One region of the Enterococcus mediterraneensis genome, then DNA from elsewhere that is predicted to be linked to it. Evidence: a T-box and tRNA genes for the amino acid it is inferred to sense, from the RefSeq annotation. Region 1 holds a T-box; the other holds one or more tRNA genes.
What was found. A T-box is a leader RNA that pairs with one kind of tRNA and senses whether it is charged. The one in region 1 lies ahead of leuS (leucine--tRNA ligase), so its partner is inferred to be a tRNA-Leu.

Region 1 (16,259 bases):
GCCTTATGTTGTCCATCGGTTAGACAAAGAAACCAGCGGCGTTGTTTTATTTGCTAAAAATCCCTTGGTCCTGCCGATTTTAGGACGTCTATTGGAACAAAAAAAGATCTATCGCCGCTATCAAGCAATCGTTGCCGGCAAACTGACCCGAGATCTCACCATCAATAAAAAGATCGGCCGCGATCGTCACGACCGCCGCAAACGGATCATTGATGAAAGACACGGACAGATAGCTGTCACTCACATAACCGTCCATCATGCCGATCCAAAACAAAGTGAGATTTTTTGCGTGTTGGATACTGGCAGGACGCATCAGATCCGGGTCCACCTGAAAAGTATCGGTCATCCCATCATCGGCGATCCTTTGTACGGCAAGCCAACCGGACGTTTGCAGCTCCATGCCTATCAGATGTTTCTGGTCCATCCCTTCACCAAGGAAAAGATGGAAATCACCGCGGGACCGGGACTTTGGTAGAATAGTCTCTATTTGAGAACAACTTTTATGCTGTAAAAAAACACACTTAGTTGAGCTTAACGCTCCGCTAAGTGTGTTTATTCCTATTACAATCCTAAGAATGAAGATGGATCGACAAATCCGCTCCAAACCGCTTTACTTAATCCAAAATGCAAATGAACGCCGGTAGAATTTCCGGTAGAACCCATCAAGCCGACAGTTTGACCGACGTTGAGTTTTTGACCTTTTGAAACACTGATTTTGCTCAAATGCATGTAGTAAGAATAGTAACCATTGTCATGTTTGATGATGACGTAATTACCGGCACTAGGATCCGTTCCTGCCATTTCCACGACACCGTCGCGAGCAGCCATGACTTTTTGTCCGTAAGCCCCTGGTAAATCGATCCCATCATGCTGGGTGCCGGAATAACCAGTAGGATCTTGACGGCCGCCAAAGCCGCTGCTGACAGATAATTTAGTTGCCAACGGAGAAGCAAATCCTGTTTTTGCTGTTTTCTTTTCCGCTTCTGCTTTAGCTTTTTCCGTTTTTTCAGTCTTCTTCAATTTTTCTATTGCCGTGTTCTCTTTTTTGATCGCGGCATCGGTGTCTTTGACTTTTTCTGTCAACTCCGCTTTTTTGGCTTGTAGTTCAGCCGCTTGATCAGCAAAAGTTTCGATTTTTCCTTGTAAAGTAGCTAATGAAGTATGTACGTCGGATTTTTCGGCAGTCAATTTTTCTTTCTGTTCTGTTAAATCATTCAATTTTCTAAAAGCTGTCAACACGCGTTGAGAATAATTATTTGCTGAAGATTGAGGCGATACAGAATACATATCTGAGGCCATCGTGGACTGTGCTTCTGTTTCTTCAAGAGTAATGGTCTGTAATTCCTCTTTCAGGTTGTTCAATTTTTCAGCAGCTTCCTCAGCGGCATTCTCTGTTTCTTGTTTTTGTTTTGCCAAGTCTGCTGTTTGTTGGTCAATGTCTTTGATTTGTTGTTGTAAATCAGCCAATGTTTTTTGATCGGCCGTTAATGCTTTTTGTGTGCTATTTATTTGATCGGTGGTTTCCGAGGCGAAGGCCGTAGCAGAAACTCCCAGGTTCATGACTAATGCAGCTAAAACGATAGTTGTTTTAAATTTCAATAATAGTCCCCTTTTCATAATTTTTTCACTTTGCATAATTTAACATGAAATTTTATAAAAAGGATAACAGGGCGATTACATTTTATTATCACTCGCTCTATCTATTTGAAACATAACGCTTCTTTTGTTACACAACAGTGACAAAATCCCCTTTATATTACGTCTTATATAAATTTATTTAAAGACAGTTAGGATTTTCTTAAGGCATTCACTACTGGATTTTTTATTTTACAGCATTTTTCAATAACGCAAGTTCCGCTTCAGTAAGAGGGCGATAGTCACCTAATGCCAATTCTTCATCCAACGATAAATCTCCCATTCTGACACGTTTTAGATAAGTGACTTCTTTCCCCACAGCTTTGACCATCCGTTTGACTTGGTGGAATTTCCCTTCATGAAGGATCAGACGCATCTGGGAACATTCTTGTTTAGGGTCTACAGCTAAAATAGTCATCTCCGCCGGCAATGTTTGTTCATTGCCATCGATTATGATCCCTTTTGCAAATGCGGCGACATCTTCTACAGTCAAAATCCCAGCTACTTCTGCATAATATTCTTTTTCAACATGCTTTTTGGGGGATAATAGCTGATGGGCTAATACCCCATCGTTACTGATCAAAAGCAGTCCTTCAGTATTCTTATCCAAACGACCAACCGGAAACAGATCATCCCGCTGATCTTTGTCTTTCAAAAGATCGAGTACAGTCTTATCTCGCGGATCTGTCGTTGCAGAAACGACTCCTTGCGGTTTGTTCAGCAGATAATAAAAATATTTTTGATACTGGACCGGCTGATGGTCAAAAGTGACTACATCATGGTCCGCGACCTGTATCTTGTCGGAAGTTATCACCTGTCCATTGACCGTTACCCGGCGATCTTTGATATATTTTTTGACTTCTTTGCGGCTGCCGATCTGCATATCCGCTAAAAATTTATCCAAACGCATTCATTTCACTCCTTAATTTCTAAAAACTGTCTGCTCGATAAAAAAAGACCCGAACGCTGTCGGAAAGCTCCTGATCATCGATGTTTGTGCTGACTTGTCGACTGCAGGAGCGATCTTTCTCGTTCGGATTTTTCTGTCAGACGGCATTTGCCGTAAGACGCTCTTTTATTTTATTCGTAATTTTTTTCGCATCTTGATTGCCGAAGGACCTAACAGTTTATCTGCCAATCGGACTTTCAACGCCATAAAGACATAGCTGAAACCACCAGTGCCGGCAACTAACAAGATCATGATAAATGATTGGCTCTTGCTATCGGTATTCAAGAACAAGTCCGCGACTTGGCGGGTAATAAACGCAATGATCAGCATGACAAAGGTCAGTAAAAGGATCAAGACAGTCCGGCGCAATGTTAACGGATAGTTGAAGCGTGCGATCTTATACATTTTCCGCAGATTCAAATAGCACGTCAAACTGAATCCGATCATCGTCGCTACCATGGGACCATAGACTTCTAAGATCCGGATCGCCGGGTATTGCAAGATCAGCTTCAAGAGCAATCCCAGTACAAAATATTTGATGGCAGCGCCGTTTTCATACAATCCTTGCAGCATACTGGAAGTCATCATGAAGAGCCCCAAGAATAATCCGGTGATACAGGCTTGGATCAGGACTTTTGTTCCTAATGCGTCTGGTTCATAGAACAGCGTATTCAAAGGATAGGCTAAAAGCATCATACCAAAACTGGCTGGCAGCATCACAAATGAAAACAACTGTAAGTTATTGCTGATCAGTTTTGCCAAACCGCGATGGTCTCCCACGGTTTTGGCTTCTGTGATCAATGGCAGACCCGTCAATGACATGGAGGTAGCTAAACCGATCACCACCATCGTCAGTTTGTCAGGATTTGCGCTGAAGATTGAAAACAGATCCTTCAACTGCTGACTGGAATATTCGGTAAACTGCTGCATTACACGAATAAAAGTAAATTGATCCACCAGCTTGAAGATTGTGATCCCCGAACCGATGATGATAAAAGGAATCGCTTCTTTGATGGTATCCAGTAGTAGTTCTTTCGTATGGATCTTAGCTTCTTTTTCGCTGTATTCAACAAGTGTATCCATCCGGACTTTTTCTTTTTTGAGGAAATAGCCCAATACCGCAAAACTCGCCAGTACACCGATAAATGCGGCGAAGGTCGATTGTGTAACGGCTTGTGTGTATTCTCCTTTCATCACTTTCATAATGATGAAGGTCGCTAACAGCATATAAGCGACGCGAGCGACTTGCTCTGCGATCTGAGAGATAGCAAACGGCCGCATATCTTTGAACCCTTGGAAATATCCGCGGATCACGCTCATACAAGGAAAAACCAGGATCGCAACACTAAGCGAACGCATCGTAGGTACCAACTCTGCTCCACCGCCGGAAGCTTCCGCAAGAAACGGTGCCAGCAGATACATGATACCAGCCGTGATCAATCCAAAGATCCCCATCACCTGCAATGCACGGATAAACAATTTTCGACTGGTGCTGTATTCATTCAGGGAATTATAGTGGGCTGTTTGCTTAGCGATGGCGGCAGGTATCCCTGCTGTCGAGATCATCAAAAACAGCGCATAAATATTATAGCCCATATTGAACAATGCATTGGCAGCTTTGGCATTTTCACCCATCCAAGCATACCAAGGCAAAATATAAATCGCTCCCAACAAACGAGAGCCGATGTTGCCGACGGTCATCCACGCAGAACCGCGGGCCATCCGTTCTTCATTAGTTAATTCTGTCGGTTGTGCTTTTTTCTCCATTTGTCCACATTCTCCAACTTTCTTATGTATCAAGGCATATTCTCTATTTTAATTGTAAACAGACAAAGTCGCAATTACTTTTAGGAAATTTAACGGGAATGCAATATTTTGTCGGCGTTTTTTCGCTTTCCCGAAATTTTTTTAGTGTTGCTGGAGAATTATGCTATAATAATGAAAAAATCAAAAGAGGATTATAATTATGTCTTTCTCCATTGAAACGATTCGTACCTTGTTGCTTAAAGAAAATCTATTGAAAGAATTTGTCTCTGCAGATGGTTGGCATCTGACGACTGATTTGGAAAAAAGCTTTACCGCTCTTTCCTACGACTCTCGTTCAGTAAACTCTCAGACGCTTTTTTTCTGTAAAGGATTGAACTTTAAAACGGAATACCTGATTTCCGCACTGGAAAACGGTCTGGAAGTCTACGTTGCAGAAGAACCCTACGAAGTTTCTGCTAAACTGGGGATCATCGTCACAGATATCCGCAAAGCAATGGCAGTCTTGTCGATGGCTTTTTACGATTACCCCCAAGAAAAATTAAAACTAGTCGCATTTACCGGGACAAAAGGAAAAACCACCGCCGCGTATTTCACGAAAGCGATCTTGGATGTGACTACAAATAAAAAGACTGCATTACTGTCAACTATGAATACGACGCTGGACGGGGTCACTTATTTCAAATCCCATTTAACAACACCAGAATCGCTGGATCTTTATCGTATGATGGCTCAAGCAGTGGAAAACGGTATGACCCATCTTGTAATGGAAGTTTCCTCGCAAGCCTACAAGACACAGCGGGTTTACGGGCTTCACTATGATGTCGGGATCTTTTTGAATATTTCTCCAGATCATATCAGTCCCATCGAACACCCAACATTTGACGACTATTTCTACTGCAAACGCCAGCTGTTGATCAATTCCAAACAAGCAGTTGTCAATCATGACAGCGATTATTACGATTTGTTGGAAGAAACTTGTCAACTGCACCAGATTCCTTTATGGACATATGGACGGTCAGAAGCCGACTATCTGGTGACAACGACGGAAAAACGACAAGCATTTACATTGAAAAATACAAATGATCCATTAACTTTGAACAGTACGTATGAAATTTTATTAGCAGGGGGATTCAATCAAGAAAACGCCGCCAGCGCATTGATTGCATCAGCCCTTGTAGGTGCAACCGCTCAAGATGGTCAAAATGGATTATCTCAAGCCCGCGTTCCCGGACGGATGGAACAGCTGCAAAGCCAAAACGGCGCCGCGATCTATGTAGATTATGCCCATAATTATTTAAGTCTAAAAACACTTTTGGAATTTGCTAAAAACGAACATCCCAATGGTCGTGTGATCGTCGTCTTAGGGAGTCCCGGCGGCAAAGCACTTTCCCGGCGGCAGGATTTCGGCAAGATCTTGTCAGAACAGGCAGATATTGCGATCCTGACTGCTGACGATCCAGCCTTTGAAGATCCGCAAAAAATCGCTGAAGAAATTTCCGCAGCCATCACTGAGCCCAGTCTAGAGATCCATTATGAGATGAATCGAAGTCAAGCCATCGCTCAGGCTATCGCTTTGGCGAAAGCGGAAGATTCCGTGATCTTAGCCGGCAAAGGGCAAGACCTGTATCAAAAGATCAACGGCGAAGATACCCCTTATGAAGGAGACTACCAGATCGCCAAACATCTGATCGAAGCGTAAAAAACGTTCACTAAGCACTGGAAAACCAGGCTTAGTGAACGTTTTTTTAATCAAGCAGCGGTGAAAGTTCCTCTTTATAAGTGATAAACAGCTCCTGCATCCCGCGGGAGATCGCTGTATACAACCGTTTCTGATCTTGATCTGAATGATAATTTTCTGGGGAAACATCATACAACAGGACCTGATCGAATTCCAAACCTTTTGACAGACTGAGAGAAAGGATCTGGATCTTTTCAGTCAGCAGATCTTCAAGCGCTGTTCTAAGGTCTACAGCCTGTGCTTCAGTTTTCGTCAAGATCGTCAATTGATGGATCTTCTCATCAGTTAGTAATCCTTCGACGAATCGACGGAAGTCTTCTTCATTTTGCGTCTTTTGATAGACTACCGGTGCGCCGTCAGAGCGGATCGGTACGATCTCCATAGGAACAGTGACTAATTGACGGAACAGCTTGGTAATCGCGCCGCTGGAACGATAGCTGTTCAAAAGGTCGTAACGAGTCAAGGGCAGCTGATTTTTATCAAACAACTGTTGGATATCAGCAAACGGGATCTGGGAATTGAAGATAGCTTGGTTCTCATCCCCTACCATCGTAAATTGTGCTCGCGGAAACAGCGCCAACAGCAACGACAGCTGGGCGTACGTATAATCTTGTACCTCATCGATCAAAATAAAGCGCAGCTGCGGCACTTCGATTGCTTCCACAAATAAATGCTGGATCAAAAGACGAATGACCGCTTCGTCCAGTGTAGCCTGTGTTGTTTTTGGCAAAGGCTGATCCGTAAAGGTCTGATAGATTTTTTCAAACAGCTTTTCAGTTTTCAGCCATTGATTTTCTGCCAAAGCCCGAGTGATGCGGTGATATTTCTTCTTCAATAGTTTTTTGCTGTAATAAAACAGACTTTCTGCCGATTCATCGCTGATCAGCTCTCCGAAATAGCGCATCTGCATATCTTCTGAAAGTCCTAGGAGCTGATCATGGATCTTGCTGCTGCGGGCTTGACGGATGATCCGTTGTTCCCAATAACTGATCAGTTGTTTTTTCATAGCTTGGATCTTGTCGATCATTTTGGGATGATTGGGCGTTGCTTGGTACAACTGCTCTAAAAACTCTACTGAGATCAGAGGCTTTCCCTTGTAATCGATGGATTGGAAAAGATCCGGGATATCTTGCAGCAATGCGTCAGACTTCTTGATATAAGCGATGAACTCCGCACTGCGCAAGACATGCATATAGTCTGACTCTGCTTCATTCAACCGTTGGAAATAGTCCGCTTCTGTTTCTACCGGCCAATCGCCGTATTCTTCCACAAAAGCCCGCATCGTAAGATTCCAAGGATTTCTTTCTCCTAAAGCCGGCAGGACATTACCGATATAATCGATAAATTGGGTATTAGGCGACAAAATCAGGATATCATCAGAAGTGATCTTTTGCCGCATCGAGTACAACAGATACGCGATCCGCTGCATGATCGTAGACGTTTTTCCACTGCCGGCGATCCCGTTGACTAAAATATGACGGCTGGCAGTATCCCGGATGATTTTGTTTTGTTCCTTTTGGATCGTCGCGGTGATATCTTTCATGAAGCCGCTAGTATCGTTTTCCAGTGCTTCCAAGAGTACATCATCTTGGATCGCAACAGACGTATCAAAATACTTGATCAAATGATCCCGTTCAATGATGAATTGACGCCGAGTACGGATGTCTACTTCTATCTGGCGGGTGTCCACTTGATAACTGGAGCGGCCCAATTCATTGTTGTAAAACAATTCCGCGATCGGTGAACGCCAGTCGTAGACCCGAGTATCTCCTGTCAGATTGCGAAAGCCGTTGACACCGATATAAAAATCTTCTTCGTCATCATCCAAAAAATCCACCGCTACCTTACCAAAATACGGACTCTCCAGCGAGCGTCGAACCTGTGATAATTCCTGTTCCGCCGTCTGCATCTTGATGTTCATTTGATCGATCTCGCGATTTTTCATTTCCAGCTGAGCAAAAGTATCCAAATTATCGGAGATATTGTCAAAATTCAAGCGGACATCTTTTTGCATCTCCTGCAAAGCCGATAATCCGCTTTGTTTCGACTGATCCAGATAATCTGCCAATTCGACTTCTTTTGCCAGCATCTCTTCATAAACCTGCTGCAAATACGTTTCTTCTTTGTGGTTGACCATACCATTTTCCCCCTGTTTGTAAAGGATAGGTTATGGATTATACGCTTAACTAAAAAAAGTTTCAATCTTTTTAACCGATATTCTCCGCAAAAAAAGCGGCACAAGTCTTATCGGACTTGTACCGCGATTTATCTGGTTTATGATCAATTTGCAACGATATTGACAAGTTTATTTGGTACTACGATGACTTTACGGATCGTTTTACCAGCGATATGTTCTTGGATCAATTCGTTGTTTTTCGCCAATTCTTCCAGCGCTGCTTTGTCAGCGTCTACTGGTACATTGACTTTTGCTCGAACTTTACCGTTTACTTGGAATACGACTTCGATCTCGTCTTCAACTAACGCTGTTTCGTCATAAGTTGGCCAAGGAACATAAGAAATGCCTTCTTCATTGCCCAAGATCACCCAAAGTTCTTCCGCAAGATGCGGTGTGATCGGTGCCAACAACTGCACGAATCCTTCGATATATGCATAAGGCAGTGCATCGACTTTATAGGCTTCATTCACAAAAACCATCAGTTGTGAGATCGCTGTATTGAAATGCAGTTGGTCATAGTCTTCCGTGACTTTTTTGACGGTTTGATTATACACTTTCGTCAATTTTCCGTCATTGAAAGTAGTGATCCGATCGCGCATTTTGCCGTTTTCATCTGCGATCAGACGCCATACCCGATCCAAGAATTTGCGGCTGCCTTCCAACCCGTTTTCGCTCCAAGCGATAGAAGAATCCAATGGTCCCATGAACATTTCATACAAACGCAGCGTATCAGCGCCATAAGCTTCCACCACGACATCAGGATTGACGACATTGCCGCGGGATTTCGACATTTTTTCGTTGTTTTCCCCAAGGATCATCCCTTGATTGAATAGTTTTTGATATGGTTCTTTTGTTGGCACCACACCTAGATCGTACAAGAATTTATGCCAGAAACGCGCATACAGCAGATGCAATACGGCATGTTCCGCACCGCCGATATAAATATCCACCGGCAGCCAGCGTTTCAATTTTTCGTAATCCGCCAATGATTTTTTGTTATGAGGATCGATATAACGCAAGTGATACCATGAGCTGCCTGCCCATTGCGGCATCGTGTTGGTTTCACGACGGCCTTTTTTACCGGTGACTGGGTCAATGACATTGATCCAATCTTCGATGTTGGCCAGTGGCGATTCACCGGTTCCGCTTGGTTTGATGTTATCTGTGATCGGCAGTGTCAACGGCAGTTCTTCTTCAGGAACCGTCGTCGTTGTCCCATCTTCCCAATGGATCACAGGGATCGGTTCACCCCAATAGCGTTGACGAGAGAACAGCCAATCCCGCAGACGGTAGCTGACTTCTTTTTTACCGATACCTTTTTCTTCCAACCATTCAACGATTTTAGCGATCGCGTCTTCTTTGTTCAATCCGTTCAAGAAATCAGAATTGATGTGCGGTCCATCTTCAGTAAAGGCCGCTTCTTCCACATTGCCGCCTTCTAAGACTGGGATGATCTCCAGATCAAAGGTCTTAGCGAATTCATAATCCCGTTCATCATGAGCTGGTACTGCCATGATGGCACCTGTTCCGTAAGAAGCCAGCACGTAATCAGCGATCCAGATAGGGATTTCTTTGCCGTTGACTGGATTGATCGCATAGGCACCAGTGAAGACACCAGTTTTTTCTTTCGACAGATCAGTACGGTTCAGATCAGATTTTTTAGCCGCTTCTTCGATATAAGCTTCGACAGCTGCTTGCTGTTCCGGGGTAGTGATTTTTTTGACCAGCTCAAGTTCTGGCGCCAACACCGTATAAGTCGCACCATACAGCGTATCAGGACGTGTCGTGAAGACAGTGAACTGCTCGTCTGTTCCGGCTACGTTAAAGGTTACATTCGCACCTACTGAACGGCCGATCCAGTTTCGCTGCATTTCTTTGATGCTTTCTGGCCAATCCACTAGATCCAGATCATCCAACAAACGATCTGCATAAGCGGTGATCTTCAGCATCCATTGGCGCATCGGTTTGCGAACGACATCATAACCGCCCCGTTCGCTTTTGCCGTCGATCACTTCTTCGTTTGAAATGACCGTTCCTAATTCCGGTACCCAGTTGACTGCGACTTCTGCTTCATATGCCAGTCCTTTTTCATAAAGTTTTGTGAAGATCCATTGTGTCCATTTATAGTATTCCGGATCCGTCGTATTGATTTCCCGGTTCCAATCATAACTAAAGCCTAATGAATTGATTTGACGGCGGAATGTCTCGATATTTTTTTTCGTAAATTCCGCAGGATCATTCCCGGTATCGATGGCATATTGTTCTGCTGGCAGACCAAACGCGTCCCAACCCATTGGATGCAATACATTATAGCCTTGGCTGCGTTTCATCCGTGACAAGATATCAGTTGCTGTATACCCTTCCGGATGCCCTACATGCAGACCCTGTCCTGATGGATAAGGGAACATGTCTAAGGCATAAAATTTTGGCTTGTCGCCATCGTCATGGGTATTGAAGACATTGTTTTTTGCCCAGAATTTTTGCCATTTTTTTTCGATTACTTTATGATCGTAATTCATTTTACTGACTCCTCCTAAAAAATAATAAAAAAATCCTATAAAAAGCGAGTGCTTTTTATAGGACGTAATCTACGCGGTACCACCTAATTTTACTTGCGATTGCAAGCCTCTTGCGGGATATCGGCCGCTGCCGTATCTGCCTACTGTCTTCAGCAGATATCACTCAAAGGCGAGTTCAAAAGGTTTCGGACACATTTCCACCAGCCATGTGCTCTCTTTACCGAATGACTTTCTACTATTCCTTCTCAAACGTGTTGCTATTGATAGTTATACTATCAAAAAACACGAATAAATTCAAATATTATTTCACTATTTTACTTTTAAAACTTGTCCGATAAGAACGATATCAGAGGTCAGATTATTCAAAGATTTCAATTGATTGACTGACAGATTGTATCTTTGCGCGATCGTCCAAAGACTGTCGCCGCTTTTGACGGTATAGGTCTTGCTGGAACTGCTTGTAGAAGAGCCGGTATTTGATGAAGCACTAGCTCCTTTTCTTACGATCACTTTTTGGCCTGGATAAACAAAATCATTTTTGATGTTGTTCCATTGACGGAATTGACTCATGGTGATGCCGTGTTTGTTGGCAATAGACCAGACAGAATCCCCGGCTTTTACTGTATAACTTCCAGAAGTATTTGTACTGCTGGAGCCGGTACTTGAATTCCCTGTATTTGTACTGCTGGCAGAACTGCTTGAGCCAGTCGAACTTGAGCCGTTTCTGACGATCAGACGTTGACCTGGGTAAATAAAATTGTTTTTGATATTGTTCCATTGGCAAAGCTGGTTCATGGAAATACCGTATTTATTAGCGATCAGCCAAACAGAATCCCCAGCTTTTACTGTATAATGCGAGCTTGTTGAACTGCTGTTGCTGCTTGATCCCGAGTTTGAACTGCTTGAGCCAGAATTTGAACTGCTAGAACTGCTTGAGCCAGCAGAAATTGAGCCGCCGTTTCTGACGATCAAACGCTGACCTGGATAAATGAAGTTGTTTTTGATATTGTTCCATTGACAAAGCTGGCTCATGGAAATGCCGTATTTATTAGCAATCAGCCAAACAGAATCCCCAGCTTTTACTGTATAATGTGTGCCTGTTGAACTGCTGTTATTGCTGTTTGAACCTAAGTTCGAGCTGCTTGAGCCTGAATTTGAATTGCTGTTGGAACTGCTTGAGCCAGTCGAACTTGAGCCGCCGTTTCTGACGATCAGACGTTGGCCTGGGTAAATGAAATTATTTTTGATATTGTTCCATTGGCAAAGCTGGCTCATGGAAATACCGTATTTATTGGCGATCAGCCAAACAGAATCGCCGGATTTTACTGTATAGTATTGCGATTGTGATGAAGAACCTGAATTTGTTCCTCCACTGGAATTTGAATTGTTTGAAGAACTTCCAGCTGACGCTCCGCCTCCGGCACTGCCGCTGGCTGGTGTATCAAAACGAGTCAGATTGTAAGTCTCGATCACATTATTCAAAGATGCTCCATAATGCGGTGCTGTCGCATAGCGGCCTGTCAGCCAAGCAGTTGCATCACGATAAGACTGCGTATTGCTCTTCCACGCACCGCGATAGTAATAATCGCCGCCTAAAAAGACATTGCGTAGAGTATAGGCATTGTCCGCAAATGATTCTTTGAAAGATGGGTATTGGCGGAACGGTTCTTTCATGGTCACCCATTTACCGTTCAAAAATTCCATCGTATCCATGTATACAGTGTTGCCGTTATAACTTCCTTTGATACCGAATAAATTATAATAAGGTGCTTTGGATAAGGTACTGCCTCCCCATCCACTTTCAATGATCGCCTGAGCGATCATCACAGACGCATATAAATCATTGGCATTAGCTATCGGTTGCGCATGAGCCGCGATCTCAGTAATGAATGCACTGGCATTACTGCTGTACAAACTCACCTGAGCGCCTGTGTCAGTAACGCTTGTTGCTTCTGCTGATAGCGGGGTCATGAAAGGTGTCACAACAGAACAAGCTGTTAATGTTGTTCCCATAAGTGCGGCACCCTTTTTCAACTGGTGATATTTGCCACCAGATTTTTCCGCTTTCCGTCGCTCTTTTCTTGAGATAATCTCCATTGTGTCACTCCTCCAAAACAGTCATATAGTACTTTAAGTATACCGTTTCTTAAGTTTTATTAAAAGTTATTTAAGATGATTTCCGCAATTTGTAAAACGACTGTAACCTTATGTTTTTTTGGTTATCTTTTAAACTTATTTTACGAAATAATCAAGACATGTATCTTAATTATTATAAATTTTCGTTATTTAATCATAGTTATAAGATTACAATTAGATTACGAAAGAAGACAGCAGTTATCCTAAGCCGCCCCACGTCTCCTCTCTCTTTTTACCGATTAAGAGTGTTTTCTGAAAAAATCCACTCAGCAAGCAGAAATGTTATCTTTTCAATAGGTGATGAGAAAACATCTATAATAGACGTCAGTTGTTGACCATATTTTGTTTTTTGCCGACGCTACTTTAATGGAAAACTTGTGAATGCTATAATAATAGCACTATGAGTAAAGGAGAAGTTATGAAAAATAAATTATATATCCAATTTGCCGGCAGTTGTTTTTTACTGATTTTCGTTTTTCTCGGTTATGTCGTGAAATTCTATCCTAAGTGGCTGGCAGGTTTCGATAATACTATCACCTCTTTTGTGCGGATGCCCTATCCTGCATGGAATAGTTTTTACCTCTGGATCACTAAATTTGGTAATCCCAGCAGCGTGGTGATCCTCGCTTTGGCTTTTTTAGTCGTTTTAGTTGCTGGTAAGCATTACGCCGAAACTGTCTGGTTGGGTGTCGGTGTGTTGGGGATCGCCGGCGTTCTTAATCCCCTTATCAAATTCGTTTTTTTGCGGGAACGGCCAACTCTGGAGCATCTGGTGACAGAACACAGCTACAGTTTTCCTAGCGGTCATTCAACTGGCAGCATGGTTTTATTCGGTACATTGCTGTTCTTGGTTCCGGTATTTTTCCACAACACTGTCGGTCAGTGGGCAGCTCGAATCGTTTTAGGTTTCTTGATCTTGTCCATCGGCATCAGCCGGATCTATCTTGGGGTCCACTTTCCCAGCGATGTCTTGGGAGGATACACGTTGGGTCTTGGTTGGCTTTGTCTAAGTTATCCATTGTATCAAAAACAAAAAGTTGTGTGGCTGTTCAAAAGGCGGCAGCGTTAAGAAAGAAGGGTTTTTTCATGTCCGCATTTATTTATACAGAAGATCCAACAAAACGTTATCATTCTTGGAATTATGCTTTGCGGCAAGAATTTGGCGGAAAAATTTTCAAAGTCCCTGTTGATGGCGGTTTTGACTGCCCCAATCGTGATGGCACGGTTGCCCATGGCGGCTGTACCTTTTGCAGTGTGTCCGGTTCAGGTGATATGATCGTCGCTCCTGAAGAACCGCTGCCTGTCCAGTTTCAAAAAGAGATCGACATGATGCATCAAAAATGGCCCCATGTCGATCAGTACATCGTTTATTTTCAAAATTTCACCAATACCCATGCTCCCATTAAAGTCATTAAAGAACGGTTTGAGCAAGTGATCAATTTGCCTGGTGTCGTCGGCTTATCTGTCGGTACGCGCCCGGATTGTCTGCCTGATGACGTCGTAGAGTATTTAGCTGAATTGAATCAGCGCTTGTATCTGTGGGTAGAGTTAGGTTTACAAACTACCTTTGAACAAACCAGTCGTCAGATCAACCGTGCCCATGACTATGCAACGTATGTAGAAGGCGTAGCTAAATTACGGGCCCACGGCATTCGTGTTTGCACGCATCTGATCAATGGTCTGCCAGGCGAGACACCGGAAATGATGCTGGAAAACGTCCGCCGTACGATCCTTGACTCTGATATCCAAGGAATCAAACTTCACCTGTTGCATCTGATGCGTAATACACGTATGCTGCGGGATTATCATGAAGGGCGGCTGCAACTGATGACTCGCGAGGAATATGTCCAAGTGATCTGTGACCAGCTGGAAATGATCCCATCTGAGATCATCATCCATCGTTTGACCGGCGATGCTCCTTGGGACTCACTGGTAGGACCTATGTGGAGCTTAAAGAAATGGGAAGTTTTGAATGCTATCGATCAAGAAATGATCCGTCGTGATTCTTATCAAGGAAAGTTCGATGTTCGAAAGAAGGTCAGTTGCTGATGTTGCTGACAGCTTTGCGTTTTAGTCATACCCTTTTAAAAGAAATCGTCCAACCAGGCGATACAGTCGTGGACGCTACCATGGGCAACGGCAATGATACGTGTTTTTTAGCTGAATTGGTAGGGACATCCGGTAAAGTCTATGCTTTTGATATCCAAGAACAAGCCTTAGACGCCACCCGTCAAAAATTAACGGAAAGATCCTTAACTGCCCAAAGCGAGTTGATTTTAGACGGACATCAGTATATTGAAAACTATGTAGATCAGCCTATCAAGGCTGCTGTATTCAATCTTGGCTACCTTCCCAACAGCGACAAAACTATTATCACACTGCCCCAAACGACCCAGCAAGCGTTCGATCAACTATTGTCTCGATTGGTTCCTTCCGGTCGTTTAGTGATCGTCGCTTATTACGGACATCCCGGCGGTCAAGAGGAATTGGCAGCAGTCAACACATTTTGCCGATCTCTTCCTCAAGCAGAATATAATGTTTTGCAATATCAATTTATCAATCAAAAAAATCAGCCGCCGGTCCTCTTTTGTATTGAAAAAAAATAAAACGTTCCTGAATAATCCCTTTGTTTGTAAAAACAGCTGGGTTATTCAAGAACGTTTTTATTATATGGCTTTCCTCACTTAAAGATCGGGACTATTTTTCTAGCGGGAGCCATTCCAAGACTCTTTGGATCCAGTGATCCCAAAAGATCCAATTATGCTCGCCGGGTCCTTCTTCATAAGTAACATCAATTCCTTTATCTTGCGCCAATTGCACAAAATACTGATTGGAAGTATAAAGAAAATCTTCTGTTCCGCAAGCGATAAAAAATTTGGGCGCATTTTCTACCGGGCATTCATCCAACATTTTCAGCGGATCGTTTTCAGAGCCCTTGATTTGATCCATCGGTCCGAAGATCCCTTCCCAATAGGCCTGACTGCGCATAGAAAGCAAGGAATCATTATCCTCTGCCAATGCCACCGCGCCAGAAAGAGAAGCAATCGCCGCAAAATTCTGCGGTTTCTTCAAGCCCAGTTTCACCGCGCCGTAGCCCCCCATCGAAAGACCAGCGGCAAATGTTTTTTCCCGTTTTTGTGTAAGCTGCGGAAAAAGTTCATGACAGATCAACGGTAATTCTTCTGAGATAAATGTCCAGTATTTCATATCATAACGTGTATCGGTATACCAAGCCAAGTCAGTAGAGGGCATGATCACTGCCAACCCTAAATCAGCTACATAACGTTCAATCGATGTTCGCCGTTGCCAGACAGATTGATTTCCGCCCATACCATGCAG
Region 2 (16,259 bases), 780 kb from region 1:
TCAAGGGATCCGGAAAAACCTTGATCGATACAAAGACAAGATTTTGATTGGGGAAGTTTGGGAAGACGCTTCAAATAAAATCGCCTATCAGCAACGTCGCCAATATATCCTAGGCGATCATTTGCATAGTGTGATGAACTACCCGTTGCGTACAGTGATCATTGATTTCTTGAAGAGAGACTGTTCACCAAGAGACGCGGCGAAGATATTGACGCAGTTGGAGGAAAATTATCCGACAGATATTTTTTATAATAACTTCAATAATATCGGGACTCATGATACACCTCGGATCTTATCGGAATTAGAAGGAGACAAACAAAAACTTGATCTCGCGTTTGCTTTTTTGACCTTTATGCCAGGCATACCATGTATCTATTATGGTGATGAAGCTGGACTGACAGGGGGAAAAGATCCGGAAAACCGCAAATTTTTCCCGTGGGAACAAATCGATGAGGAATGCTATGGAAACTGTCAGAGATGGCTGCAAATGCGAAAAGACCATGTATTACTCAGACAAGGTGACTTTCGTTTGCTCTTTTGTAATGAGCTGTTGCTGATCTTACGCTATGATCAGGAGAATTATCTGATGGCAGTCTTTAATCCAACAGAAGAAGAGCAAATCTTGAAAAAACAGCAAATACAAAGTCTGCGCGATCTGCCGTTTTCCTTAACAACATTGGACCTGCCGGAGCAGTCAATCCATCCGAAAGCAATTCAAGTTTTCTCAGGTCGGTTCTGACAAAGAAAATTACAACTAAAAATTTTTATGTTATGATAGAGAAAAGTGTGGCAAAGGATGAACTGAGTATGAGTAATTTTTTAGAAATCAAACGCAAGCATTTTCGTTTCCCAGCATTTTCCGATGAAGAAGGTGTGAAAATCCAACGCGAAAGCAAACGAAAACTCTCGTATGGTGATGACTGGATTTTAACAGAAACTGCTAAAGAAACGGAGAGCTATCAAGGTTATTCGTCCTTTCAAACCGGTTATCCAGAATCTCACGAAGAACGTGCGTTGCGTCGTTCCCGCAAAGCGACTGCTGAAAAACAAGGACACACGGTTCGTCAGCAAGAAGAGTTAAAGAAACATCGGGAAAATCTGCCGGATTATAATAAGCGAATCCAACCAGAACCGACAGCGACAGGACGAACATCACTATTTGGCGAAAACCAGCGTCGTTCGACCTATAAAGTAAAAAACAAACCACAGGAAAAAGCAGAAAACACAGTGAAAAAGGAGTATTCCGGTCGTTCGTATTTTGTTCCTAAATATATACCGGCTTCGATTATTCCGGATGAAAAAAAAGATGATATCTCTCAAGAAGCGCTGATCGAAGCGATGAGCAAACCGCAAGCCAGCTATCTTTTATTTGACACAGAACCCGCTGCCTATCAGGAAAAGAAAGACACTGATCCAAGTGTCCGCAAATTCAATCATTCAGAAGTCCAAATGACTCGCAGCCAATACCGCCGTTCTGCAAAAGAGGAAAAGAAGCGTTCGATCCTAGATCGTTCGTTAAAAGGCATGATTGAAGATGGAGCAAATGAGCTGCCCAAAAATGGTTATTTTAAATAAAAAGGCTAGCATATCAACCGAAAAAGGGACTATCTATAGGATTAGATAGTCCCTTTTTCGGTTGATATGCTGCACTTGTATCACAGCCTTTTTCTGTTAGACAATGATCTTGCGTTGGGATTCTTTGATGCCGTAGATTTTTTTAGTGGTTTCGCCATTCCAATAAAGCATCTGTCGGCCTTTATTTTTCATCAAAGTAAGAAGAAGTTCTTTGATAGTCAATGGAGCTTTCTCATGTTCTGCATAAAGGATCAAATTTCCATCTTGATCGGCTTTGATGGTTGTAAATGGAATCAGCTGACTTTTTTGAAAGTAGATGCCGATATACGCTTGATCTTGTGGGATGATGGATAATGTCGTCAATAATTCACTTGCCCGCACAGGGATTCCTCCTAAGAAATGGCAAACGTTTTTTACATGCAGCCGTTTTTATTGGAAATAATTTATCGTAATATATTCTAATCGCTAAATACAAACAACTAAATTATTTTTCCGCTTTTTATCGGATATTTGGTTGAAATAATAAGATTTTTAGTGATGGTTATTGCTTGCAATATTTAAATAACTTTTATACTATTGAGTAGTCAACAGACATCACTTTAAAAAGAGTAACAGATGGAGAGGCCTTGGGGAAGAGTCTTCTACTGAAATCCGTTACTCTTATTTTTTTTCGGAAAAATTGTGAACGGTATGCTGAACAGTGATTTGTCCGTATTATTTGTATTTGTTAAAAATTATCAAGGACATCAAATATTCTTTTGCATGCATGTTTATCACGATATGTGTATAAATCACGGGTTACGATTGATTTATATTCTTTGTCCATTTTATTGGAAATATTTTTGAATCCTGCAAGTAGTGATATCTGTCTAACTCAATTTGCAATCAAGATAGATAAAGAGCAAAAACTTTACAATTATAAATAGTAAAGTTTTTGCAACAGAAAGGGATTTTACTGATATTATATTTATATATTACCTAGAAAACAAAAAAGCAGACTATAGTAAGCCTGCTTTTTATGCGGCCGAGAAGACTCGAACTTCCACGGGAGTTACTCCCACTGCCCCCTCAAGACAGCGCGTCTGCCATTCCGCCACGACCGCATGTTTTGCAACACTAATAATGATATCAAGTTTATCTTTTTTGTCAATAGGAGGATGTTATTATGGAGGAAGAAAAATTTGACGGTACATTTGCCGGGCTGGGAATGATTCCGGGGATTTTGATCGGCTTGGCGAAAGAAAATCTTGTTTTGGGGTTGTTTCTTGGCGTTATTATCGGAATCGCCCTCGACTGGCTGGCAAATATTCTGACCATGAGAGACTAAATATGAAACTTCTTTGAAAGTGTTCTCGTAATGATTGTAATTTGAACGACTTTGGCTTACTGTATAAGAAATAGATTTGACGAAAAACGAAACAATAAGATAATTGAATAATGAAACGATGAAACAAGGAGAAGGCCATGAAAAATTTTGAAAAATCCAATAAACTTGAAGGCGTGAGCTATGACGTACGCGGACCGGTACTAGAAGAAGCGGAACGGATGCAAGAAGAAGGCGTTAGTATTTTAAAGCTAAATACAGGAAATCCCGCACCATTTGGGTTTGAAGCGCCGAATGAGATCGTTCGTGATTTGATTTTGAATGTGCGGGATTCTGAGGGGTACTCAGATTCGAAGGGAATCTTTGCCGCTCGTAAAGCGATCGAACAGTATTGTCAGTTGAAAAAATTTCCGAATGTCGGGATCAATGATATCTATACTGGTAACGGAGTCAGCGAATTGATCACTTTATGTATGCAGGGATTATGCAACAATGGTGATGAAGTGCTGGTTCCGATGCCGGATTATCCGCTTTGGACAGCTTCTGTTTCTTTGGCAGGGGGAAAACCTGTCCATTATATCTGTGACGAACAAAGTGAATGGTACCCTGATCTTGACGATATGCGGGCAAAAGTAACGGACAAAACGAAAGCGATCGTAGTGATCAATCCTAATAATCCTACTGGTGCGCTTTATCCAAAAGAAATTTTGGAAGGAATTGTTGAAATCGCCAGAGAATTTGATTTGATTATTTTCTCTGATGAAATCTACGATCGACTGGTTATGGATGGTTTACAGCATATTCCTATCGCGACTCTTGCACCGGATCGTTTTGTAGTGACCTTAAATGGCCTTTCGAAATCTCATCGTGTAGCGGGATTCCGTGTAGGCTGGATGATCCTTAGCGGAGATAAAACCCATGCAAAAGATTATATTGAAGGATTGAACATGCTGTCTTCAATGAGACTTTGTTCCAATGTGCTTTCGCAACAAATCATCCAAACGGCACTTGGCGGTTATCAAAGTATTGATGAATTGCTGCTGCCAGGAGGTCGGATCTATGAACAGCGGGAATATATTTACCAAGCAATCAATGACATCCCAGGTCTATCGGCAGTCAAACCTAAAGCCGCATTTTATATTTTCCCCAAAATTGATACCAAACGTTTCAATATCGTAAATGATGAACAATTTGTTTTGGATTTTCTCCACAAACATAAGATATTGTTGGTACACGGCGGCGGATTCAACTGGCATAAGCCAGACCACTTTAGAATCGTTTATTTACCAAAGATGGATGATTTGAAATTCACGGCCGCTAAAATGCGGGAATTCTTAGAAACATACAAACAAAAATAAAAATAGTTCCGTCAAACACTTTCCTCGCTCGTTAGAATGAGGAAGAAGTTGACGGAACTATTTTTTTGCAGGATAGATTACTCTATGCTGCCTGTTTGGGGAAGAATCTTCTTTTGTTTCCTACTACAAGTAAGAGGTGTTGAACACGATCTCACTTTTGACGCAATGAGATGTGTCTCCTTTAATGATAGTACAAATGATCAGTTTTGAGAAATATTATTCACTATTTCACAATTTTTTTTGCTAATGATCATTCGATTCGCGAATTTCTCTTTGATTTCGCTGCAGGAAGGTTCTGAGACATTGATCAAGAAAGAGTTTTCGTACTCTTTTTCAACCATACCTTTGAAAAATGCCTGTTCCCACTCAAAGATGACAGTTGCTTTTTCCATGATTATCAACTCCTAATACTAGATAGTAAAACAAAAATTTTTTTTAGTCGTAAGAGAAATAATTTTCTCTTACAGCCATTATGTGATAAATTAAACAAAAATAATAATGCAAATTAGCATATTTTATATTTAAAGGTGAGAAAAATGGAAAAGATGTCGTTTGGGGATGTTTTACGAGAGATACGAAAGCAGCGGTCATTATCGCAAAAAATGTTAAGTCAGGGGATTTGTTCTCAAAGTGTTTTAAGCCGGATTGAAAATAATGAAGAATTGCCGAATGTTTTAGTTATGCAACAGTTGTGCGATCGGCTGAATGTGATGATGGATCAAGTGATGACTTGCCATCGGTATGAAGCGCAAAAAAATCAGGAGATCATGGATCAAATAGAATCTCATTTTTTTCATGAAGAATATCAAGAATTGGAGAAATTGCTGAATCATTCTGATGTCTTGCAGCAACTGTATCTGGACACGGATCTGCAGCTATATTACTACTATGAAGGAAGTTGCCGCTTTTATCTTCATCAAGATTATAAAGGAGCGCTTTTTAGCCTGAAACAAGGACTTTCCTACACGCTTCAAGTCGATAAGGTATATAATTCTGCTGCCGAGATACAGCTGATCAGCTGCATCGGTTGCGTATATTCGGCTTTAGGTGTGAAAGAAAAGGCACAGGAATACTTAGAAAAAAGTATGACATTGTACCGAGAGCTGCCGCTAAAAAGAAGAACGGACCGCTTGATCAAGATCTTTTTTAACTATGGCCGTTTTTTATTTGACCAAGAAGAGTACCAAGCAAGTTCTGCCGTTGTGGACGAAGGAATCAAAGCCGCCCACGATAAAAAAAGCTATTACTATTTAGCGGAGCTTTTCTTTTTAAAAGGTGAGTTGCTTCTAAAAACAAAAAAAGCCCAAGAAGCGGAAACCTATTTTTCTTATAGCCGTAAAATTAGAGAAATGCATAAAATTTAAAAATGGTGTAGACCTTTTCTTGACTTCTTTTGCTATTAGGAGTAATTTTAAATTAACAAAATAAAGGAGCGAACATAATGAAAACATTTATTTTTGCTGACAAATTCTTCTTGAAATCTGCTGTAAAAGGACCGGGATATCTAGAAATCAGCGATGGAAAATTTGGAGATTTTTATTCTGAGCTTCCTGACCAAGAAGCAAATGTAATCGATCAAAGCGGAAAATGGATCGCACCAGGGTTAGTTGACACCCATATCCACGGCTTTGTCAATCACGACGTAATGGACAACGATGCAGAAGGAATCAAAGCGATGAGTGAAGGATTACTTTCTTGCGGCGTTACTTCATTTTTACCTACAACATTGACATCCAGCAAAGAACGCTTGCGGGACGTAGCAGAAACAGTCGGGAACGTCCACAAAGACGTAACTGGTGCTAAAATCCAAGGTATTTATTTTGAAGGACCTTTCTTCACAGAAGAACATAAGGGTGCGCAAAATCCTTCTTACTTCGGTGATCCGGATTTGGATACTTTCCATGAATGGCAAGAAGCTTCAGGCGGGATCATCAAAAAAATCGCATTAGCTCCAGAACGCCAAGGGGTCAAAGAATTCGTCCAACAAGTGACCAGTGAAGGCGTAGTTGTTTCATTAGGACACAGCAACGCAACATTGGATGAAGCGCAAGTAGCGGTTGAAGCCGGTGCCAGCGTGTTCGTTCATGCTTACAATGGTATGCGAGGCTTGAATCATCGTGAACCAGGAATGGTCGGTGCTTTATTGACACTGCACGATGTCTTTTCTGAATTGATTTGCGATGGGCATCATGTTCATCCGCAAGCTGCGGAAGTTTTGATGGAAAAAGCAGGCCATGATCATGTAGCGCTGATCACTGACTGTATGATGGCTGGCGGAATGCCAGACGGAAATTACATGCTGGGAGAATTTCCAGTAGTAGTAAAAGAAGGAACTGCGCGATTAGAATCCGGAAATCTTGCAGGAAGTATCTTGAAACTGAAAGAAGCAATCAAAAATGTGGTTGATTGGGGACTTGCAACGCCTGAACAAGCAGTAATGATGGCGACTTACGTTCCGGCAGTCAGCTGTAAGATCGATGATGTCTGCGGATCGATCGCAAAAGACCGCGACGCTGACTTTATCGTATTGAATCCTGATATGACATTAGAAGCGACTTATCTTGACGGCGTAGAACGCTATCACGCATAATCAAATCATACAAGCTATCCGTTTGAGCCTAACAGGCAAAATCAAACGGATAGCTTTTTTCTTTCTTCTATTCACTGCCCAGAAACAATAAAATCCGGTAAATTCGGTTCAAAAATATGGTACACTAGGAATGAAAACGGATAAGGAGCAGTGTAGATGAGTTATATTGAAGTAGTAGATGAAGTAAAAAAATACAAAATGGGCGACACCACGATCATGGCTAATGACGGAGTTACGTTTTCTGTTGAAAAAGGAGAGATCGCGGTTATTTTAGGTCCCAGTGGCGCTGGTAAATCAACGGTCTTGAATATTCTTGGCGGGATGGATACCTGTGACAGCGGCAAAGTCGCTATTGATGGGGTGGATATTTCAACATTCAATGCCAAACAATTAACAGAATATCGTCGTTATGATGTCGGCTTTGTTTTTCAATTTTACAATTTAGTTCCTAATTTGACGGCTAAGGAAAATGTCGAATTAGCGTCGCAGATCGTCAAAGAAGCCAGTGATCCGGAAGACGTCCTCTTGCAAGTGGGATTAGGAAAACGTATGAACAACTTTCCATCGCAACTTTCCGGCGGGGAACAGCAGCGGGTAACTATCGCGCGGGCGTTGGCCAAGAAACCAAAATTGTTATTGTGCGATGAACCGACAGGCGCGTTGGATTATGAAACAGGGAAACAGATTTTGCAGATCTTACAAGATACTGCCAGAAACATGGGAACCACTGTTTTGATCATCACTCATAATTCCCAGATCGCACCAATGGCCGATCGGGTGATCCGAATCAACGACGCCAAAGTGCGCAGTATCGAGATCAACGAACAGCCGACCCCGGTGGATCAAATAGAATGGTAGGAGCAGCGCATGAAAAAATCAGCTTTACTTAAAACAAGTCTTCGTGAGATCAAAAATTCACCCGCCCGCTTCTTTTCTATCTTGGGGATCATTTTTTTAGGCGTTGCCTTTTTTGCAGGGATCGGTGCCACCGGTCCTGATATGATCCGTTCGGCAGATGACTATTATCAAAAACAAGACTTGGCAGACGGAGCAGTTGCTTCGACACTTGGCGTTGTGGAAAAAGATCTGGATTTGATCAAGGAAGAACCGCAAGTCGCTAAGGCAGTCCCCCAATACATGCTGGATCTGAATCTGACAGAAGCCAATCAAGTGGTCCGTATTTTCGGGCTGACAAAAGAATTGAACGACTATGTGGTAGTCAAAGGCCGGCTTCCGGAAAAAGAAGGGGAAATCGCGCTGGATAGCATCGCCAATTCAAAAAATTATGCCGTTGGCGACACGTTTGAGATCGCGAAAGAAGATGATCCGCAAAATCAAGTAAAATCCCATAAATTAAAAATCGTCGGCTTTGTCAATTCCCCGGAGTTTATTGAAAATGTCAAACGAGGCAACACAAATGTCGGCAGCGGTTCGGTAGATTATTTTGCTGTTGTTTCTGAAAAAGATCTGGATCTGTCTACTTATTCGCGGATCTTGGTATCCTTTAAACAGACGAACAGTGCCTATACGGATGCTTATACAAAAAAGGTCGCCGCTGAGTTAGACAAACTTGAGAAAAAACTGGCAGATCGTCCTGAAGAACGTTTAGCCGAGGTCAAACAAGCCGCTGAGAAAGAATTAGACAAAGTAAGAAAACAGGTGGAAGATGGCGAAAAAGCGTTACAAGATGCGGAAGACAAATTAACACAAGCCAAAAAAGACATCGACCAAGGAAAGCAAGAGATCCTTGCAAATAGAGAACAGATGACAGCACAAATCAATCAGGCAACACAAGAACTGGATGCTAATGAAGCTGCATTGACGAGCCAAGAAACAGAATTAGAGCAGCAGAAGCAACAGCTGGCTGCCCAAAAAGAAAGACTGGATACCGCCGAACGACAGCTCAATGATCGAAAACAGCAACTGGCTGAAGCAAAACAACAGCAGACAGAGTTAACGAAAACCATCGATGGACTGACGAAGAAAGTCACTGCTTATCAAGGTTTGGCCGCAAGTTTTCAGCGAGCGGCAGCATTGGGTGAAGAAGAATTCAAAGAAACCATCGTGGAACAACGAGCAGAATGGTTGAAATCTTTAAATGAAATAGACAGCAGTTCTCCTGCAGTCGAGCAAGTGACGAACTTATCAGATGAAACCACGAAAGAACAATTTGCAACGATCATTGAAACGGTCAATACAGCAGCACAAGAAGCAAACAATCAATTGACCACCGCTACAAATCAAGCGACCGCACTAACGAGACAGATCCAAGAAAGTGAAACCGCTGAGCGGACGCTGCAAACGCAAAGACAGCAGTTACAAGCAGCAGAAGCTCAAATCAGCTCTGGTGAAAGAGAGATCGCAAATGGCAAGCAACAGATCGCTGCCGGCAGACAAGAATTAGCGGAACAGCAAGCCGCCGGCGAAGCCGAGCTTGCGCAGGCTTCTGAACAGATCGAAGCTGCCGAAGAGGAATATCAAAAAGGTTTGGAAGAATTTCAAAAGCAAAATAGCGAGAATATGCCAAAACTTTTGGATGCCGAACTTCAGCTGAAAAACGAAACAGCAAGATTAAATGAAATGAAACCGGCGGAATATCTCTTTACAGATCGTGAAGACAATCCCGGTTATATCGAATATAAACAAAATGCAGATCGTATCTCATCACTGGCGACCGTCTTTCCGATCATTTTCTTCTTGATCGCCGCGTTGGTAAGTCTGACTACCATGACTCGTATGATTGAAGAAAAACGAACAGAAATCGGGACTTTTAAAGCATTAGGATATAAAAATCATGAGATCGCTTTGAAATTTTTATATTACTCATTAAGTGCTGGATTGATCGGGTCTATTTTAGGTTTGGCGTTAGGCTTTTACTTGTTCCCGACGATTATTATCAGTGCTTACGGACAGCTTTATAATATTGAAGAGTTTGTGACACCGTGGTATTGGAGTTACTCACTGATCGGGATCATCGTGGCATTAGTCTGTACGGTTGGTGTCGCATTGCTGGCATTGTGGATCGATCTGTTCAGTCAGCCGGCAGAATTGCTTCGTCCTAAAGCACCAAAAGCCGGAAAACGTGTCTGGCTGGAATATATCCGTCCTGTTTGGAAACGACTCAGCTTTATCCAAAAAGTAACGATGCGAAATCTATTCCGTTACAAATTGCGGATGCTGATGACGATTTTTGGCATTGCCGGTTGTACCTCGATGATCGTGACCGGTTTTGGATTAAGAGATTCTATCAGCGATATCGTTCCAACACAGTTTGAGAAGTTGTGGAATTATGAAGGGATCGTGACCTTCAATGAAAATGCGACGACTGAACAACGAACACGATATGAAGAAGAGATAAGCAAAGCAGAGCATTTCAAAGAACGGCTGCCGATTTCTTCTGAGATCCTTACATTGTCTGGGAATAAACAGACACCGCAAGATGTGACAGTCTATGTACCGGAAGATCCGCAGGAAGTTTCGAAATTTATTTTATTCAATGATCGAAAAACCGGCAAAAAATACCAGCTGACAGATGACGGCGCGATTATCAACGAAAAACTGGCAAAATTATTTGATATCAAGATCGGTGATACTATCGAGCTGAAATCAACAGATCATACCTATCCTGTCAAAGTTACTGCCATTACTGAAAACTATACGGGGCATTTTGCTTATCTGTCACCAAAATATTATGAACAAGTCTTTGATAAAAAGCCAAGCTACAATACGGAATTTATTGCTTTTGATCGCTCTTTGTCAACGAAACAGGAAAATGATCTAGCCAATCATCTGATGGAAAACGATGGAGTCATCAATGTTTCCTTCTTGACTGAATCATTGGACGCGCTGGGAGATACCACGGAGACATTGAATCTAGTCGTTTGGGTGTTGATCATTTCTGCAGGTCTGTTGGCATTTATCGTGCTGTACAACTTGAACAATATCAATATTTCGGAACGAATCAGGGAATTGTCTACCATCAAAGTACTAGGGTTTTATGACAAAGAAGTAACGATGTATATCTATCGCGAAAATATCCTTCTGACATTATTAGGAATCTTGGTGGGTCTTGTGATGGGTAAAATCGAACACAATTATGTATTGCAGACTGTAGAACTTGATATGCTGATGTTCCCGCCGAATATCCACGCCATCAGTTACCTTTATTCTAGTTTGATCACCATCTTTTTCACTGTGATCGTAGGGATCGTTATTTACTTTAAATTAAAAAAAGTCGACATGATCGAAGCACTAAAATCAAATGAATAAAGTAGACTGTTATGAACCAAAGTCTTGTCAATTTGTAAAGGATCGGCTATAACATACTAGAAAAATATTCGAATGATAATGACCACTGCTGTATATCGGCAGGTTTTACCATGAACGGTAGAAACAGGTCAACTATCGTTCGGATATTTTTTTATAGTCGCGTCTTACTCGACACAAAAAATCCAAAATCGTGTGCTGTCGGCTTTTCTTTGGTAATTTTTGTGAGCTTTGTTACAATGAAAAAGAGGGGTGAAAAAATGTCGTTGATAGATGCAAGTGTTATCACGTTCGTTGCGATGTTTTTGGTATTTTTTATTTTAGCTGTTTTGTGGGGAGCGTTAGTGGCATTCAATCATTTGATGAAGGAGATGACCGATGACTGAGATAATCCAAGAAATGATTGTATCATCAGGGATAGCTGGTTTGACATGGAAACATGCAGTGATGATCATTATTGCACTGATTTTTATTTATTTAGCTGTTTTTAAAAAATATGAGCCGTATCTGCTATTGCCGATTTCATTTGGCATATTGTTAGTCAATTTGCCTCTGACTGGGATCTTTGCACCGCCAACCAGTATGGAGCCAGGCGGACTGCTTTATTATCTTTATCAAGGAACAGCATTAGGGATCTATCCGCCGTTGATTTTTCTTTGTTTAGGAGCAGCGACGGATTTCGGTCCGCTGATCGCCAATCCTAAAACACTGCTTTTAGGGGCGGCGGCACAATTCGGGATCTTTGCGGCTTTTTTCGGAGCGATCCTTTTAGGCATGACAGGTCCAGAAGCAGCGGCTACCGGGATCATCGGCGGCGCGGATGGGCCAACGGCGATTTATTTAACGACTCGCTTGGCACCTGAACTGCTTCCTGTGATCGCCATTGCCGCTTATTCTTATATGGCATTGGTGCCGATTATCCAGCCGCCGATCATCAATGCATTGACAACAAAAGAAGAACGCAAGATCAAGATGCACATGCAGCGCAGCGTCAAACGCAAAGAAAAAATCATTTTTCCAATCTTTACGACGATTTTTGTGGCATTGATAGTCCCGGCGGCAACGACATTGATCGGAAGTTTGATGTTGGGAAATCTGATCCGAGAGTCTCAGGTCGTCCCTAAACTGACAGCGACATTGCAGGATTCGTTGATGTTTATTTTAACGATCTTGTTGGGTTTGACAGTAGGAGCCAAGGCTGAAGCGGAGATATTTCTTTCGCTTGCTACGATCAAGATCATCCTGTTAGGGTTGTTTGCTTTTGCTGTCGGTACAGCAGCCGGCGTCTTATTCGGCAAGTTGATGTGTCGGCTGACAAAAGGAGCTGTCAATCCCATGATCGGAGCAGCTGGGGTTTCGGCAGTTCCGATGGCAGCGCGAGTAGTGCATCAAGAAGGGTTGAAAAACAATTCTTCCAACTACTTATTGATGCATGCTATGGGTCCCAACGTGGCAGGTATCATCGGTTCAGCGGTTGCCGCTGGTGTTTTGCTGGCGTTTTTCGGATAAAGTTTTACAAAGAGAACAATAAAGAACCAACAAATGCCCAGGCTATATAGATTGTTTCTGCAAATATATAGCTTGGGTATTTGTTGGTTTTTCAAATCAAAAGATAATAACCTTATTAGAAAATTTCAAAAGTCCCTCACAAAGGATCATCTTCTGATTTTTCGATTTTCTTCTGGATTTCTGACAGCATGGATTCTAGTTCGGTTTTTTTCTTTTTCAATTCTTCCAGATCTTCTGTGATTTGCTGTTCTTTTTCCTGTTCCGGCGGTCGAATGACAAAGTTGATACTGATAGCTATAAATGTTCCGATAAAGGTATCGATCACTCGCTGGACGGCATAGAGAAAAGATTCTCCTTGAGGTACACTCAATGCAATCAGCAGCATCGTAGCAATTGCCGCCACAATACCAGTATTGTTATTGATACCGTCGGAAATAATGATCACGACAGCTACTAAAATAGGTAAAATGAAAAGCTCTACAAGAAAATCTTGTCGAAAATACTGCTTGATAAAAAAATAAAATATCGCTGCCGCGCCTCCGATCGTATTGCCTAAAATACGTGAGCGGCCAAAAGAAACGGTGGTAGTCAGATCCTGCCGCAGTGAGAATACCGCGGAAAGAGCGGCAATCAGCGGGACACCGCGATCAAGGATCTCAAAAAGCAAGATGCAGAGCATGACAGCAAGGGCGGTCTTCATGGTACGCATGCCAATTCGGAATCGTCCAAAGTACATAAAATTCTCCTTTTTTCTTTATCATATCGAACTATCAAAATGATTGCCAGTTTAAACTGTTTTAGATTACTATGTAAAAAACAAGGAGGAATTTTCATGAAAATCGGGTTACGAACGATCAAGACGGCGGTCGCCGCGACCTTAGCGTTACTGGCCGCGAATGCTTTGCAATTATTATTTGCGCCAGCTGCAGGAATCATCGCCGTTTTAAGTGTCGGCAATACAAAGCGGACGTCATTGATGACCGCGATCTACCGAGTAAGCTCGCTAATTTTGGCAACGATCATCGCTTTTATCTGTTTTCAGATCTTAGGGTTTAATCCTATTGCTTTTGGCGTGTATCTGCTGCTGTTTATCGGCGTTTCTGTCCGCTTAGGGCTGGAAGACGGGATCGTTGTGAATTCTGTTTTAGTTACTCATTATATGATCGAAGCTTCATTTGCTCCGGCGCTGATCCTTAATGAGTTTTTTTTGATGGGATTGGGGGTAGGCTTTGCACTGCTGTTTAATTTAGTGATGCCCGATCTGCAAAAAAAGTTGAAAGAAGATCAATTAGTCATTGAAGAGATGTTTCGCAATTTGCTGCAGAAAATGGCAAAGTATTTAAATCAGCCTGAGCAGGAAGCCAAACTATTGGATGAATGTAATGGACTGCTGTCTTTTATCAATGATGCCCAAAAGCGGGCGGTGCTCCATCAAGAGAATCAATGGATGGCAAAAAACGGCTACTTTAAAGAGTATTTCGCTATGCGGCGTACTCAGTTGCGCGTATTAGGAGATATGATCGATTTGCTGGATCATATTTATGTGGACGAAGAAATAATTTACGGTGTCCGTCATCTGCTGCAGATCACTTCAGAACAATTTGCTGAAGCGAACGATGGCAAACAGATCCTAGCAGAAATTTATCAAGTATATGAAAACTATCGGCAAAAACCACTGCCGCAAACAAGAGAAGAATTTGAAAATCGCGCACGCTTGTTCCAATTCTTGCAATCTTTTACTACTTTTATCCAAATAAAAGCGGAATTTACCAAACAATCCTAATCAATCTCCAAAGTAAAAAGAAGGACAATGTTCCCTTGATAGGTGAGAGCATTGTCCTTTTTATTTATAAGTGATCAGAAATATTTTATTCGTTCCAAGTCTTCTGCATTTGGTCTAACACCGTGATCACGTCTTTTGTAAGTTGGAGTGAATGATTTGGTGCGCCTTCAATCGACGCGATCATTGCAGCCAATTCGTAATTCAGCGCTTCTTGTGTATTGCCGACTTCAATGAATTCTTTGGTGCCGTCGTTGTAAATGATCTCTGCCTTGTCCGCACGAGGATAATCTGCAACGGTGATATATGCGTTTTCGAAGGCCGCGATCCCAACTTTTGGCATTTTCGCTTGGAAAGTCAATGTGACAGCCGCCATTTCATTCTGTTCATTGCGAAGGATCGTTACCGATTGTTCATCGACACCGGTTTCAAAAGGCAACACATCACTGGCGATGACTTTAGGAGCCGTTGTCATAAAACTGCGGGCGAAGGAAACGGCATAAGTACCGATATCCAACAATGCGCCACCGGCAAGCTCTGGATTGAAAAAGCGGTTGTTCGGATCAGGTTCTTTGTAACTGCCAAAAGGTGCTTGGATCATCTTTAATTTCCCTAATTTTCCAGAATCAGCGATACCGCGCAATTCTTTGAAAAGCGGCATGTTAAAGATCGTCATGGCTTCTTGCAGGATCAATCCTTTTTCTTGGGCAACTGCCGCGACTTCTTCTAACTCAGCCAGATCTAATGTGATCGCTTTTTCGCAAAGCACATGTTTGCCGGCTTGCAGCGCTTGCAAAATATGCGCTTTATGAAACTGATTGGGAACAGCTACGTAGACGACATCGATCGCTGGATCAGCCAGCATCTCTTCGTAAGAACCATAAGTATGTTGGATTTGATATTTTTCTGCGAAGGCTTGCGCTTTTGCTAATGTACGAGAAGCCGCACCATAAAGCACACTTTGTTCTTGTAAAAAAACGGTTGCGAATTGGTGGGCGATATCGCCAAGACCAATGATCCCCCAATTGTATTTTTTCATTGAAACACGCTCCTATCTTAGTTAGGTTATAATCAGTATAGCAGAAAAACCACGAACGCTTAGCAAAATTTCCTTAAAAAAAGGGAAATTCCTAAGGTTTTGAGGTGATTTTCCATGCTAAATTCAGTAGAATTGTTTATGAGGAGGCGTTCTTTTATGCATGAAGTATATATCCAAATTTTAGTGAATACGATACACGAACAATACACCAGCGAAAAAAGTTTTTACGAAAGCATTTTAGGTGCTGATCAAACAACTTGGGAAGCGTGGAAAGCCGGTAAAGGCAATCTGACCGCTGAACAAAATCAAAAAATCAAAAATCTATTCAGCGACTACGAGTGGATGCTGCTGCAAAAAATCTTACGGCAAACCATTATTTTTCCAGAGAAACGAACAGTTGCGATCAGCGAGTACAAAAAAATGAAAACCAAGATCGCGCAAAAATGGCTGAGTTCTAATTTAGCGACGGCTGAAATGATTTCTTATAATGAAGAAGGCCAGGAACAACAATATCTTGATTTGAAGGTCACTATCACTTATGATGAATGGGGTTTTGATGATATTCTGAATTTCCGCCTGCCAGCGGTGATCCAGCAGCAAATAAAAAATGAAAAAGTGGCATTATTGAACTGGGTCAATGAAAATTTAGAAGATGCATATACAAAGTAGTTGGATTTACACATTGAGAGGATTTTTTTAATTGAAAAAAGCAGGAAAAGTCGTAGTCATTTTGGCAGTTTTAGGTGGCATCATTTTTGCTTCCATCAAATATGGCGAAGCGCAGGAACCTTATGCGGAGAAAACGACTGTTTCAAAAG

Region 2: it has a tRNA-Leu gene. The T-box ahead of leuS (leucine--tRNA ligase) is inferred to sense a tRNA for this amino acid. The anticodon was not compared.

What each region holds. Positions count from the first base shown of each region.
Region 1 covers NZ_UWOP01000001.1:1,068,087-1,084,345, forward strand. The annotation lists gene EFB00_RS05130 (RluA family pseudouridine synthase) at 1-475, shown strand, start outside; gene EFB00_RS05135 (M23 family metallopeptidase) at 562-1,599, opposite strand; gene EFB00_RS05140 (pseudouridine synthase) at 1,823-2,545, opposite strand; gene EFB00_RS05145 (putative polysaccharide biosynthesis protein) at 2,711-4,351, opposite strand; gene EFB00_RS05150 (UDP-N-acetylmuramoyl-L-alanyl-D-glutamate--L-lysine ligase) at 4,551-6,050, shown strand; gene EFB00_RS05155 (HelD family protein) at 6,097-8,226, opposite strand; gene leuS (leucine--tRNA ligase) at 8,370-10,784, opposite strand; T-box leader at 10,840-11,043, opposite strand; gene EFB00_RS05165 (muramidase family protein) at 11,094-12,881, opposite strand; gene EFB00_RS05170 (phosphatase PAP2 family protein) at 13,339-13,989, shown strand; gene mnmL (tRNA modification radical SAM protein MnmL/YtqA) at 14,007-14,969, shown strand; gene mnmM (tRNA 5-(aminomethyl)-2-thiouridylate-methyltransferase MnmM) at 14,969-15,526, shown strand; gene EFB00_RS05185 (alpha/beta hydrolase) at 15,618-16,259, opposite strand, start outside.
Region 2 covers NZ_UWOP01000001.1:286,613-302,871, reverse strand. The annotation lists gene EFB00_RS01450 (glycoside hydrolase family 13 protein) at 1-739, shown strand, start outside; gene EFB00_RS01445 (hypothetical protein) at 808-1,575, shown strand; gene EFB00_RS01440 (hypothetical protein) at 1,672-1,956, opposite strand; tRNA gene EFB00_RS01435 (tRNA-Leu) at 2,595-2,678, opposite strand; gene EFB00_RS13390 (hypothetical protein) at 2,741-2,902, shown strand; gene EFB00_RS01430 (pyridoxal phosphate-dependent aminotransferase) at 3,040-4,257, shown strand; gene EFB00_RS01425 (DUF2187 domain-containing protein) at 4,458-4,652, opposite strand; gene EFB00_RS01420 (helix-turn-helix domain-containing protein) at 4,794-5,621, shown strand; gene nagA (N-acetylglucosamine-6-phosphate deacetylase) at 5,699-6,847, shown strand; gene EFB00_RS01410 (ABC transporter ATP-binding protein) at 7,004-7,705, shown strand; gene EFB00_RS01405 (FtsX-like permease family protein) at 7,715-11,116, shown strand; gene EFB00_RS13720 (hypothetical protein) at 11,374-11,499, shown strand; gene EFB00_RS01400 (sodium ion-translocating decarboxylase subunit beta) at 11,492-12,622, shown strand; gene EFB00_RS01395 (FUSC family protein) at 12,759-13,358, opposite strand; gene EFB00_RS01390 (aromatic acid exporter family protein) at 13,455-14,405, shown strand; gene EFB00_RS01385 (Gfo/Idh/MocA family protein) at 14,491-15,441, opposite strand; gene EFB00_RS01380 (hypothetical protein) at 15,598-16,110, shown strand; gene EFB00_RS01375 (M15 family metallopeptidase) at 16,142-16,259, shown strand, end outside.